Regions from separate parts of the Clostridium sp. USBA 49 genome, predicted to be linked through region 1. Evidence: riboswitches for the same ligand, from Rfam matches in the RefSeq annotation. Region 1 holds a riboswitch; the other holds the start of a gene.

Region 1 (6,479 bases):
ATTTTGTGCTGTTACTGCAGTTATAACACTCATTCCATATACACCATTTGCACTAAAAGTTTTTAAATCCGCCTGTATTCCAGCTCCTCCACAGCTATCAGATCCAGCAATTGTAAGTACATTTTTCACTTTTTATCATCTCCTTACAAATTTATTGAATTATAGTTTTTAGAATTTATTATAATTGTAAAAATGTGTTTTTATAATTTATATCATTTTATTAATTGTATTTTTTAGATTATAAACTACTTTTTCGGCATTTTCTGATTCCATTACAGAAGACATAACTGCAATTCCATCCGCACCACACTTTAATACTTCCTTAACATTATTTTCATTTACTCCTCCTATAGCTATAACAGGTATTGTTAAAACACTACATATATTTTCTAAAAATGTTATACCTCTACCTGGTACACCTTTTTTACAAGAAGTATTATATATATGCCCTGCGATAACATAATCAGCGCCTTTATTTTCTACAGCAATGCCTTCTTCCAAAGAATGTATTGAAACTCCTAATAATTTATTATACTGTTTATCAAAATTCATAAAACTTTCATAACTTAAATGAATACCTGCAGTTTGCGATATTTTTCCTACTTTATAACTTTCATTAATTATTAAAGGTATATTTCCGTCCATATATTCCAATATTTTTATTGTAATTTCATAAAGTTCTTTTTCAGATAAATCTTTTTCTCTTAAAATAATAGCGTCAGCTCCACCTTTAATAGAAGATTTTATTTTATCTTCTAAGCTTCCGTTTTTAATTAATTTTCTGTTTGTGACAACATAAAGTTTTTTACTCATACTACATCACATTCTCCCAATCTTTGAAAATAGCGCAATAGCCTTTTGATTCAAGCATAGCTTTAATTTCCTCTACAGATCTTTTATCAGAAACTTCAAATTGAGCTTCTCCAGTATCTTCAATAGATGTAGAATGCCCACCAACTGCTGTTGATACTCCTGCAGACATTTTTGTAACCCCTAATGGTATTAAATTGTCTCTTAACTTAGCACTTTCTCTTGTTGTTATATTTATTCCAGCTCTAGGTAGAAATAATTTAAAAGCTAACATTATTTGTACCATATTTTTGTCAGTTATCTCTTGTATGTCATTAAAACTTCCAGCATGGGGTCTTATCCTTGGAACAGACATACTCATCTCCATATGTGGAAAGTTATCTTCTATGTACTTAGCATGAAGTCCTGAAAAAAAAGCTTCTTTTCTCCAATCTGAAAGTCCATATAAAGCACCTACTCCAAGTGTTCTTATTCCTGCCCTGCAAGCTCTTTCAGGTGTTTCAATTCTAAATTTGAAATCCTTTTTAGGACCAGATAAGTGAACTTTATCATATATATCCATATCATAAGTTTCTTGATATATGGTTAGTCCATCTACTCCACATTCTACAAGTTCTATATATTCTTTTTCTTCAAGAGGATATATTTCTATAGTTATAGAGCTAAAATATTTTTTTAAAATTTTTACGCTATCTTTTATATAAGATATAGGACTATGGAAACGTGATTCTCCTGTAAGAAGCATTACATGTTTAAGCCCAGTAGCTTGTATATTTTTTGCTTCTTCTTCCAATTCTTCAAGAGTTAATTTTTTTCTCTTAATTTTATTTTCAACATTATAACCACAGTAACTGCATTTATTTACACAATAATTTGAAATATATATTGGGGTATATAAAAGTACTGCCTTACCAAAATTATTTAAAGATTGTTTATGCACCTTTTGAGCCATAATTTCTATAAAGTTTTCTGCAGCTGGAGATAAAAGACATAAAAAATCTTCATTATTTAAATAATTTTTGCTTAGCACATTTATTATTTTATCTTCAGTAACAGTATCTAAAAAATTCTTAAAGTCAAAGTTTTGAAGTTCTCTACATATATCATAAAAACTCATATTATCACTTCCTATCTTAAAAAACCTGTTAATGGTGAAGAAGCATCTGCATAAAGTTTTTGTACTCCAATGCCTGAAATATATGCTTTTCTTCCTGCCTCTACTGAAAGTTTAAATGCCTCTGCCATAATAACAGGATCTCCTGCAGTGGCTAAAGCAGTGTTTATTAATACTGCAGAAGCCCCCATTTCCATAGCTTTTGCTGCATCTGACGGTTTACCTATTCCTGCATCTACTATAATTGGAACTTTTATTTCTTCTATAAGAATTTTAATCATTTCTTTTGTTCTAATACCTCTATTTGTACCAATAGGTGCTCCAAGAGGCATAACTGCAGCTGCTCCTGCATCTACCATTCTCCTTGCATCCATTAAATCTGGATTCATATATGGAAGTACTACAAAACCTTCCTTTGCAAGAATTTCTGTTGCTTTTATAGTTTCATAATTATCAGGAAGAAGGTATTTGTTATCTGAAATTATTTCAATTTTTATCCAATTACCACATCCAGCTGCTTTTGCTAGTCTTGCTAGTCTAACTGCTTCTTGTGCATTTCTTGCTCCTGAAGTATTAGGCATTATAATACATTCTTTATCTATATAATTTAAAATATTTTCTTCTTCTGATTCAAAATCTACTCTCCTTATTGCAGCAGTAACAACTTGAGCACCGCTTGATTTTATAATATCAGGAATAATTTTATTCGTTGAATACTTACCCGTACCTATAAAAAGTCTGCTTTTTATCTCTCTGCCACCTATAACTAATTTATCCATATAATTAATTTTCCTCCCCTATTATTAATCTAACAGCTATATTAGCCTGATGATTAGCTGCAACTGCTACTCTTGGTGCCATAAGGCCTAAACCTTCTTTAGCCTCTGATTTCATATCTCCTACAATATAAAAGTTTTCTTTTACTCGTCTAGTTACTATGGTATTGGCTGTATAATGGCCTGCCACTCCAGATGCAGCAATTATCTTTTTATCTTTCATCTTAGTTATTACAGTATTAACAATCATTGACTTACAAATTGGATCATCAAAAGCTTCTATTATAATATCCACATTCTTAAAAATTTTTTGAACACTATTTTCATCTAAATATGTGTCAAAACTTTCTACATCTACAAAAGGATTGCAATCTTTTAAAATTTCCTTCATTGCTTCTGTTTTTTTCATACCTATATGTTTTACAAAATAATACTGCCTATTTAAATTGCTTGCCTCTACAACATCAAAATCAACAATAACTAGTTTACCTACACCCATTCTTGTAAGTGATACAGCTACATTTGAGCCAAGACCTCCAAGACCTGCTATTCCTACTTTTGCCTTTTTTAATTTTTCATGTATATAAGGAGTATGTCTGGAAACCATTAATGTTTCCAGTTCCTCTTTTTTAGGTATTTCTCCTTTTTTTATTAAAGCTACTTTATCAAAAGGTTTTAAATGTATATCTTTATTTACAGGAAATCCATTATAAATTATAATATCTGCATCCTTTTTATATTTTTCTTTTATTTGAAATATTGTTGAATAGTTTTCTACTTCTAATATTTTTTCATTTATGTATATCTGCATTTAACCTCCTCCTACAAATCTTATTATTTCTACCTTTGAGTAGCTATATAGTTTTTTTTGTGAATATTCATCTTTAGGTATAATATCCATATCTACTTCTACCACTACTCTATCAGAATGAATATTAAGATTTTCAAGCAATTCTTTAACTGTTATGCTATCTTTAAAATTCATTTCTTTACCATTTACTATCACTCTTACACCTCCCTTTTTTTAAAGTTAAAAATACTACATATTTAAATTTTCATTATTAAGAACTTTTTTCATAGTTCTTACAGCACACATTTTTCCACACATAGTGCAGCTATCTGTATGTTCTGGTAGAGATTCTTCTCTATATCTTCTAGCCTTTTCTTCATCAATTGATAATTCAAACATCTTTTCCCAATCTAATTCTGCCCTTGCCTTACTCATAGCATTGTCCCATTCAATTGCTCCTTTAATTCCTTTGGCAATATCTGCAGCATGAGCTGCTATTTTTGAAGCAATTATACCTTCCTTCATATCTTCAACATTAGGTAATCTTAAATGTTCAGCTGGTGTAACATAACAAAGAAAATCAGCTCCATTAGCTGCTGCTATAGCTCCTCCTATTGCTGATGTTATGTGGTCATAGCCTGGAGCAATATCTGTTACTAATGGACCTAAAACATAAAAAGGAGCTCCATGACATAATTTTTTTTCAAGAATCATATTAGCTTGAATTTCATTTATAGGCATATGACCTGGTCCTTCTATCATAACTTGTACATTTCTTTCCCAAGCTCTTTTTGTAAGTTCGCCTAATACAATAAGTTCTTTTATTTGTGATGCATCAGTAGCATCTTTTATTGAACCTGGTCTACAAGCATCTCCTAGTGATATTGTTATATCATATTTTTCACATATATCTAAAAGCCTGTCATAGTACTCATAAAATGGATTTTCAGCTTTATTTAATTCCATCCAAGCAAATAAAAGTGAACCACCTCTTGAAACTATATTGGTAAGTCTTTTATTTCTTTTAAATGTTTCCGCTGTTTCTCTATTTAATCCAGCATGTATTGTTATAAAATCTACACCATCTTCTCCATGCTTTTCTACAACTTTAAAAAATTCATCTACAGTTATATCTTTTAGTTCTTTTTCATAAAATCCAATAGCGTCATATACAGGAACTGTTCCTAACATAGCTGTGGACATATTTATTATTTTTTTTCTTAAATCTTCTGTCTTTCCATAGTTTGATAAATCCATTATTGCTTCAGCTTTCATATCTAAAGCAATTTTAACCTTATCTAATTCTTTTTCCATGTTACAGCAATCTTTTGATATACCCAAATTTACATTTATCTTCGTTCTAAGTCCTTGTCCAATACCTTCAGGGCTTAAAGTTTTATGATTTTTATTTGCTGGTATTACAACCTTCCCTTCTGCTATTAAATTTCTAAGTTCTTCAACTTTCATTTTTTCTTTTTCTGCAACTATTCTCATTTCTTCTGTAATTATACCTTTTTTAGCTGCATCCATTTGTGTTGTGTAATTCATTACTATCACTCCTTAAAAAATAATAAAAACAGCCTTATGCTAAAGTTGCGTAAGGCTGTTTTTATTATTTAAATACTATATGTAATAAAAAAAACTTGCAAAAGCAAGCTCTGTGTTTAAAAACAGACCTCTCGCTTCCCTACGGTGGTTCTAACCACATCAGGTTCATAGAGTTAGGATTTCTCCTTCTCAGCCTTACGGCACCCCTAGCAAGTGGATTAAATATTTTATTTTCTATAATTATACATTATATTTGTATATTTGTAAAATATTTTTTAAAGAATAAAATATTCTACTATTTAAAATTGTTTTAGAAGATTAGTCATTTCAATTGCAGTAACTGCTGCATCATATCCTTTATTTCCACCTTTTGTTCCTGCTCTTTCAATTGCCTGATCTATTGTATCGGTTGTAAGCACCCCAAATATTATAGGAGTTTCTGTTTCTAATGACACATTAGCAATCCCTTTTGATACTTCACTTGATACATAATCAAAATGAGGTGTGGCACCTCTAATAACTGCACCTAAGCATATAATTGCATCATATTTATTAGATTTAGCTAATTTCTTTGCAGTTAATGGAATTTCAAATGCTCCAGGTACCCAAATTATCTCAATATCATCTTCTAACGCTCCATGACGTTTTAAAGCATCTAAAGCTCCTGACAAAAGCTTACTTCCAATAAATTCGTTAAATCTTCCTATAACAATTCCAAATTTTAATCCTTGAGATATTAATTTTCCTTCATATACTTTCATTTATTTTCCTCCTCATAAATTTTTACTATTATTTAATCTTGCTTTAGACTATTTAAATTACTGCAATTGCTTTTTTCATTAAAATTTAATATATGTCCAAGTTTTTGTTTTTTTGTTTTTAAATAAAATTCATTTTTTTCATTATGATTCATTTGTATTGGTATTCTTTGAACAACTTCTATACCATATCCAGAAAGTCCTGATATTTTTTTAGGATTATTAGTCATAAGTCTTAACTTTTTAACCCCAAGGTCTACTAAAATTTGTGCGCCAATTCCATAATCTCTCATATCGGCAGGAAAACCTAATGCTAAATTAGCTTCTACAGTATCCATGCCTTTATCTTGAAGTGCATATGCCTTAATTTTATTTATAAGTCCTATACCTCTTCCCTCTTGTCTCATATAAAGAAGAATACCTCTCCCTTCTTCTTCTATTTTTTTCATAGCTTCAGAAAGTTGTTCTCCACAATCACACCTTAATGATCCAAATGCATCTCCTGTAAGACATTCCGAATGAATTCTTATAAGTACAGGTTCTCCATTTGAAATATCTCCCTTAACTAAAGCAATATGATGCTCACCATTTAAAGTGTTTTCATACCCAATAATTTTAAATTCACCATATTTTGTAGGCATTTTAGCTTCAGTAACTCTCTTTACACATTTTTCATTCTTTAT
Region 2 (6,479 bases), on a different contig from region 1:
ACTAAAGATTCATTAAAACCTATATCAGATGAACAATTTAAACAGGCAGATAATTCTATAGAACTTGCTAAAGTTGCATTAGATAGTGCAAAGCAAAATCTTTCAAAAGTTCAAGATAAGATAATATCAGATATAGATGGAGTAGTAACTTCTTTAAATATTACAGAAGGAACTTCTTCTATTGCAAGTGCTCAGCCTGCAATAACTATCCAAGATGTAGAAAATTTAAAAGCCGTAATGTATGTTGGTAAATATGATGCTGGAAAAATTAAAGAGGGACAGGAAGCTATAATAAAAAGTGGAGATAAAGAATATAAAGGCAAAGTTTCTTTTATAGATCCAACTGCTAAGAAAACAGTTTCTGCAACAGGTACAGATACTTCTCTTGGGGTAGATATAGATATTTTAGATAAAGCTCAGGAATTAAAAATAGATTTTGATGTAGATGTAGATATACTCTTAGGTCAAGTAGATAATGCTCTTAAAATTCCTGCAGAAAGCATTAAAACAACTAAAGAAGATAAAACTTTTGTATATGTTATAGAAGGAGATAAAGCTGTAGAAAAGGAAGTTAAATTAGGACTTCAATCTGATATGGAAGTTCAAGTTTTAGAAGGACTAAATAAAGGCGAAAAGGTAATATTAAATCCTTCTGAAACAATAAAAAATGGAACTCTTGTTAAGGAATCTTCAGGAGATGATAAATAATGTTAGAAATAAAAGATGTAGTTAAACGATATGTAACAGGTGAAATAAATTTTACTGCCTTAAAAGGTATTAATCTTAAAATTGAAAAAGGAGAATTTACATCTATAATGGGGCCTTCAGGCTCAGGTAAATCTACAATGATGAATATTTTAGGATGCCTTGATAGAATGGATAGCGGTACTTATATTTTAAATGGGCAAAATGTATCTAATTTAACAGATAAAGAATTAGCTTATATAAGAAATAAAGAAATAGGATTTGTGTTTCAAGCATTTAATTTACTACCTAGAATGACTATACTTGAAAATGTAGAACTTCCTATGGTTTATGCAGGAGTACCCAAAAAAGAAAGAAGAGAAAAAGCTCTTTTAGCTCTTGATAAAGTTGGACTTAGCGATAGAATAAAACATAAACCTAATGAAATATCTGGAGGACAAAAGCAAAGGGTAGCTATTGCAAGAGCTATTGTAAATAGCCCTGCTGTAATAATGGCAGATGAACCTACTGGTAATTTAGATACAAAATCTTCAGTTGAAATAATGAAGATATTTCAAGATTTAAACAATGAAGGAGCAACTATTATAATGGTTACACATGAACCAGATATAGCTCAACATACAAAGAGAATTGTAAGATTTAGAGATGGTGAAATTGTTGATGATTATGAAGTTAAAGATAGGATAATTTTGTAAGGAGGTTTTGCATTTGAATACTTTATCAAACTTATTAGAAAATTTTAAAATGGCAATAGAAAGTATAATATCTAATAAAATGCGCTCCTTCCTTACTATGCTTGGTATAATAATAGGAATAAGTTCTGTTATAACTATAGTATCTTTAGGACAGGGCGGTCAAAATACAATAACAGGAGAATTTGAAAAAATAGGATCTTCTACAATAAATGTTTCTGTTGATACTACTAAAGCTGAAAGAAGCGACTATATTACATATAAAGATGTAGAACAGATTAAAGAAAAAGTAGACACAATTAAATATATAAGTCCAGTAGTATCAAAAATGGGTGTATCAATATCAGAAAAAAAGACTAAAAGGGCGAATATAACAGGGGCAAATACAGATTTTTTTCCAATACAAAATGTTGAAATAATATATGGCAGACCTTTTAATGAAAGAGAATATGAAGAAGGAAGAGCAGTTATAGTTATAGATGAATATTCAGCAAGAGAACTTTTTGGTTATACTGATGTTGTTGGAAAAAGCATAAAAATAGGTAATAAAATATCTCCTTCAAAAGCTACTATTATAGGTGTATATAAACTGGATATGGGAGGATTTTCTTTTGATACAAGTCAAATGCCTTCTCTTATATATGCTCCAATAACTTTTGTAGGAAATATATATCCTGATGAATTTTTAATTGATAAACTTACATTTATGGCAATAAACAAAGATAGCGGTGATGCAGCAGGAAATGGAGTAAAAAATGTATTAGAAAGCAGACATAATAATAGAGGACAGGATAAATATAAAGTTGAAAATGCTCTTAAACAATTAGACCAGGTAAATAAAGTTTTAGGAATTTTTACAGCTTTTATAGGAGCTGTTGCAGCTATATCTCTTTTAGTAGGAGGTATAGGAGTTATGAATATAATGCTTGTATCTGTAACAGAAAGAACAAGAGAAATAGGAATAAGAAAGGCTATAGGAGCTACAACGAATGCAATACTTTTACAGTTTTTAACTGAATCAGTAATAATATCAGTAATAGGTGGAATAATTGGGATGATATCTGGCATAACAGGAGCCTATATAATTGGTAAATTTGCTAATATAACTCCATCACTTTCCATAGGTGTTATAATAGGAGCAATTGTATTTTCTTCAGCAGTTGGTATTTTCTTTGGAATATATCCGGCAAGAAAAGCTGCTAATTTAGATCCTATAGATGCACTAAGATATGAATAAAATTTGTTTTAAATCACAAAATTATTTAATATGTTGTGTTATAATACTTTAGGAAAATAAAATATGATAATTAATAAAATATTAATTTGATTAAAAAACAAGGAGGAAAGTTATGAGCAAATGTGATAGCTGTGCAAGCAAAGGAAAGTGCGAAAATAATGAAAAATCTTGTTCAATGATTGTACCTAATTATGGAAATATAAAAAATATAATAGGAGTTATGAGCGGTAAAGGTGGAGTAGGAAAATCTACTGTAACTGGTATATTAGCTGCAAAACTTAGAAATCTTGGATATAAGGTTGGAGTTTTAGATGGAGATATTACAGGTCCTTCTATGCCAAGATTTTTTGGAATAAACAAAAAAAGAGCAAGAATTCTTTCAGGCAGAACTGAAGAAGAACCTATATTTGTACCAGTAGAAACTAATACAGGTATTAAAGTAATATCATTAAACTTACTTACAGAAGATGAAGAACAGCCTGTTATTTGGAGAGGACCTGTTTTAACTGGAGCATTAACTCAAATGTATAGAGATACACAGTGGGGAGATCTTGATTATCTTTTAATAGATATGCCTCCAGGCACAGGAGATTTAGCTTTAACTGTAATGCAAAATATTCCTTTAAATGGCGTAATTATAACAGCTACTCCTCAGGACATGGTAACTATGATAGTTAAGAAAGTAGTAATTATGGCAGAAAAACTTAATATTAAAGTTTATGGGGTAGTTGAAAATATGTCTTATATAAAATGTAATAATTGTGGTGAAAAACTTCAAGTATTTAGTAAAAAATCTGCTTCAGAACAAGCTAAAGAACTTGGTATACCTTTAATTGCAGAACTTCCTATAAATTTAGATTTAGCAGAAAAAATGGAGTCTGGAGAAGTAGAGGATTTTATAAATAGAACTTTAGAATATGATGATATACTTACAAATTTTATGAAACTTAGTTAAAAACAAATTTTCAGTATTATTTAAAAATTAAAATGAAAATATGCTAAATTAGCGTCATAAAGTTTTGTAATAATTAGTTTTGTTTAGGGAAAAATAAAACTGAAATATATAACTCATAATGCAAAGGAAGTTTAAGGAGGTTTACTATGAGAGCTTATGTAGATAAAGAAAGTTGTATATCTTGTGAACTTTGTCCATCATTATGCCCAGATGTATTTAAAATGGAGGATGATGGTAAAGCTGGAGCTATTACAGGTGAAATACCAGAAGATGCAGTTGAGGCTGCACAAGAAGCTGAACAATCCTGTCCTGTAAATGCAATTTCAATTTCTTAATTATTATTTATTTAAAAAGTTATATAACTTAATAAAATAAAAAACTAGCCATTAACTTAATTTTAAAGCATAATGACTAGTTTTTTTATAAATTTTATTATGTTATTGATAAGAAAGCCTCATGCTATTGCGGCCAGTTTGCTTCAATAAATATGTTTAATTTAATATGTTTAATTAGATAAACTTGTTTTTTCTAATATTTTATATATTTGCTTAATAGGTAAAAATGCTAATACTATTATACATAGAATACCTTCAGGACCTATATAACTTAGGTTGTACCAAAAAGAGTAAGCTGCAGCAGATTGTCCAGGTTCAGCATAGCTTCCATAAAAGATAATACCAGATATAAAGTGAAACAAAAATCTAATAAATAATGCTAAAATAACCCCTAAAATAGTTTGAATTTTATTTTTATCTTTAAAATATCCTGCAATTCCAAGAGCAGAAAAAGCTAAAGGATAATCAAAAAGTACCTGAATAGGGTGCATTATATATGGACCAAGTAAAAAGTCTAATATGCCAAAAAGTAAACCTGTTAAAATACCAATTTCAGGACCATAAAATAATGCAATTAAAAAAATAGGCACCATACTTCCTAGAGAAACGCTTCCTCCATTTGGCATTTGATAAAATTTAATCATTTTTAAAACTGTACCTAAAGCAAGGGCCACACCTATATGAGTAATAATTTTTGTATTAAGTTTAACTTTTCTTAATTTAATAAAAAGGAAACCTAAAAGTACAATAGCAATCAAAGAAAAAATAGCTAATGGATGTTTTGGAGCATCTGCAAAGCCTTCTTTAATACTTTTTAGATCTATACCTTTAAAATTTAAGGTAAAGCCTTTAAAAAAAACTGATAATAAAATATTGTTTAACATAAAATCCCTCCATCTTAATTGTGCTAAGAGGTAAAAAAACCGCATTCCTAGCATTGGAATACGGTTTTAATCTTCTCAAAATCGCTTTCCTACGCTGGTATTATCCAGATCAGGTATAAGGGTTAATGAAATAATTCATTTCTCAGCCAATAGGCACCCCTAGCACAAATATTTAATTTATAATTATTATATTAAAATTTAAAAAAAATTACAACCTAAAATTAAAATAATATATTTGGCATTTTATGATTTGACATATTAATAGTATTTATTGATACATTTATTTTACTTCCAGGTTTAATATTATAAGGCACATGAGATAAACCTATACAGGCATTAGTACCATCTTCTAAAGCTATATAAGCTTCTGAAGTATATATATCTATAACAACAGCGTGCATTAACTAATCTTCCTTCCTGTTTTTTATAGTTTTATCTATGTCATGGCCATTAGTTAAATTATATTTAGTAAAATCTATTCCTTCACCAACAGGTCCTTTACGTTTATGTGCCATAGGAATTTTACCTACAATTCCTTTTGAGCTTTTTCCAGTACTCATATTATCAACTCCTGTTTTTTTATTTTATGATTATATTCTTTGAACAATTAAATTATATTATTCAGTAAAATAAAAACATAAAATCAAATAATTTTTAAATTTATAAAAAATATAAATTACTAATTAGCTGATTAAAATATTAAATATATTTTTTTACTTGTTTAAATTATATAAATTATTAAAATTTAATAATCTGAAAATAAATTCCACTATATAATGAGCAGTATGTTTATTATTGATTTACTTCCACATACAGTGATCAATTTTGAGAAAAAATGATTTTATGGGATAATCATATAAATTAATATAGAAGAACAGCGATTAAATTAAAAAAAGATGAGCTCTGTTTAATACAGAAATCATCTTTTAAATTTAATATAATATTTTTATTAATGTATTTGGCAAAGGGTATATTTAATTATTATTTAATTAACATTTCAAATAAAATACTAATTAAAATACTACATTAAATAGTAAAGCAGCACTTATTCCCCCTAATATTGGAGCTACAACCGGAATCCATGAATAACCCCAATCAGAGTCTCCTTTACCAGCTATAGGAAGTATTGCATGAGCTATACGTGGACCTAAATCTCTTGCAGGATTAATAGCATAACCTGTAGTTGCTCCAAGAGATGTACCAATAACCAATATTAAAAGTCCAACTCCTAAAGTTCCAAGTCCAGGAGCCATATTAACTGTTCCAAGACCTAATATTCCAAATACAAGTATAAAAGTAGCTATAAATTCTGATATAAAATTTGCACCTGTATTTTTTATAGCTGGTGCTGTACAGAATACTCCAAGTTTTATAGATTTATCTTCTGTTTCAGCCCAGTGGGGCAAATATTGAATCCAAACAATTACTGCTCCTAAAAATGCCCCTAAAAGTTGTGCAATTATATATAATGGGACTTCTTCCCAAGGAAATTTTCCTATAGATGCAAGTGCTATAGTAAGGGCAGGATTAAAGTGAGCTCCGCTTATTCCTCCAAATATCCAGGCTGGAATGGCTACTGCAATGCCCCAGGCAATAGTAATTAAAAGCCATCCTCCTCCTTGTGCTTTAGTTTTGTTTAAACATACTGCAGCAACAACACCGTTACCAAGG

What was found. A riboswitch is a leader RNA that binds a small molecule or an ion and turns the genes downstream of it on or off. The one in region 1 is predicted to bind thiamine pyrophosphate.
Region 2: another riboswitch for thiamine pyrophosphate. It lies ahead of thiT (energy-coupled thiamine transporter ThiT); the one in region 1 lies ahead of thiC (phosphomethylpyrimidine synthase ThiC).

Annotation. Positions count from the first base shown of each region.
Region 1 covers NZ_FUYD01000001.1:366,145-372,623, forward strand. Annotated here, with positions in the region: gene thiD (bifunctional hydroxymethylpyrimidine kinase/phosphomethylpyrimidine kinase) at 1-129, opposite strand, end outside; gene B5D11_RS01570 (thiamine phosphate synthase) at 208-813, opposite strand; gene thiH (2-iminoacetate synthase ThiH) at 815-1,927, opposite strand; gene B5D11_RS01580 (thiazole synthase) at 1,939-2,703, opposite strand; gene thiF (sulfur carrier protein ThiS adenylyltransferase ThiF) at 2,708-3,511, opposite strand; gene thiS (sulfur carrier protein ThiS) at 3,512-3,706, opposite strand; gene thiC (phosphomethylpyrimidine synthase ThiC) at 3,740-5,038, opposite strand; TPP riboswitch at 5,158-5,256, opposite strand; gene ribE (6,7-dimethyl-8-ribityllumazine synthase) at 5,338-5,799, opposite strand; gene B5D11_RS01605 (bifunctional 3,4-dihydroxy-2-butanone-4-phosphate synthase/GTP cyclohydrolase II) at 5,832-6,479, opposite strand, start outside.
Region 2 covers NZ_FUYD01000005.1:96,562-103,040, forward strand. Annotated here, with positions in the region: gene B5D11_RS06735 (efflux RND transporter periplasmic adaptor subunit) at 1-708, shown strand, start outside; gene B5D11_RS06740 (ABC transporter ATP-binding protein) at 708-1,400, shown strand; gene B5D11_RS06745 (ABC transporter permease) at 1,450-2,634, shown strand; gene B5D11_RS06750 (Mrp/NBP35 family ATP-binding protein) at 2,747-3,589, shown strand; gene B5D11_RS06755 (ferredoxin) at 3,736-3,924, shown strand; gene thiT (energy-coupled thiamine transporter ThiT) at 4,095-4,808, opposite strand; TPP riboswitch at 4,878-4,979, opposite strand; gene B5D11_RS06765 (hypothetical protein) at 5,030-5,209, opposite strand; gene B5D11_RS12640 (hypothetical protein) at 5,213-5,368, opposite strand; gene B5D11_RS06770 (MIP/aquaporin family protein) at 5,822-6,479, opposite strand, start outside.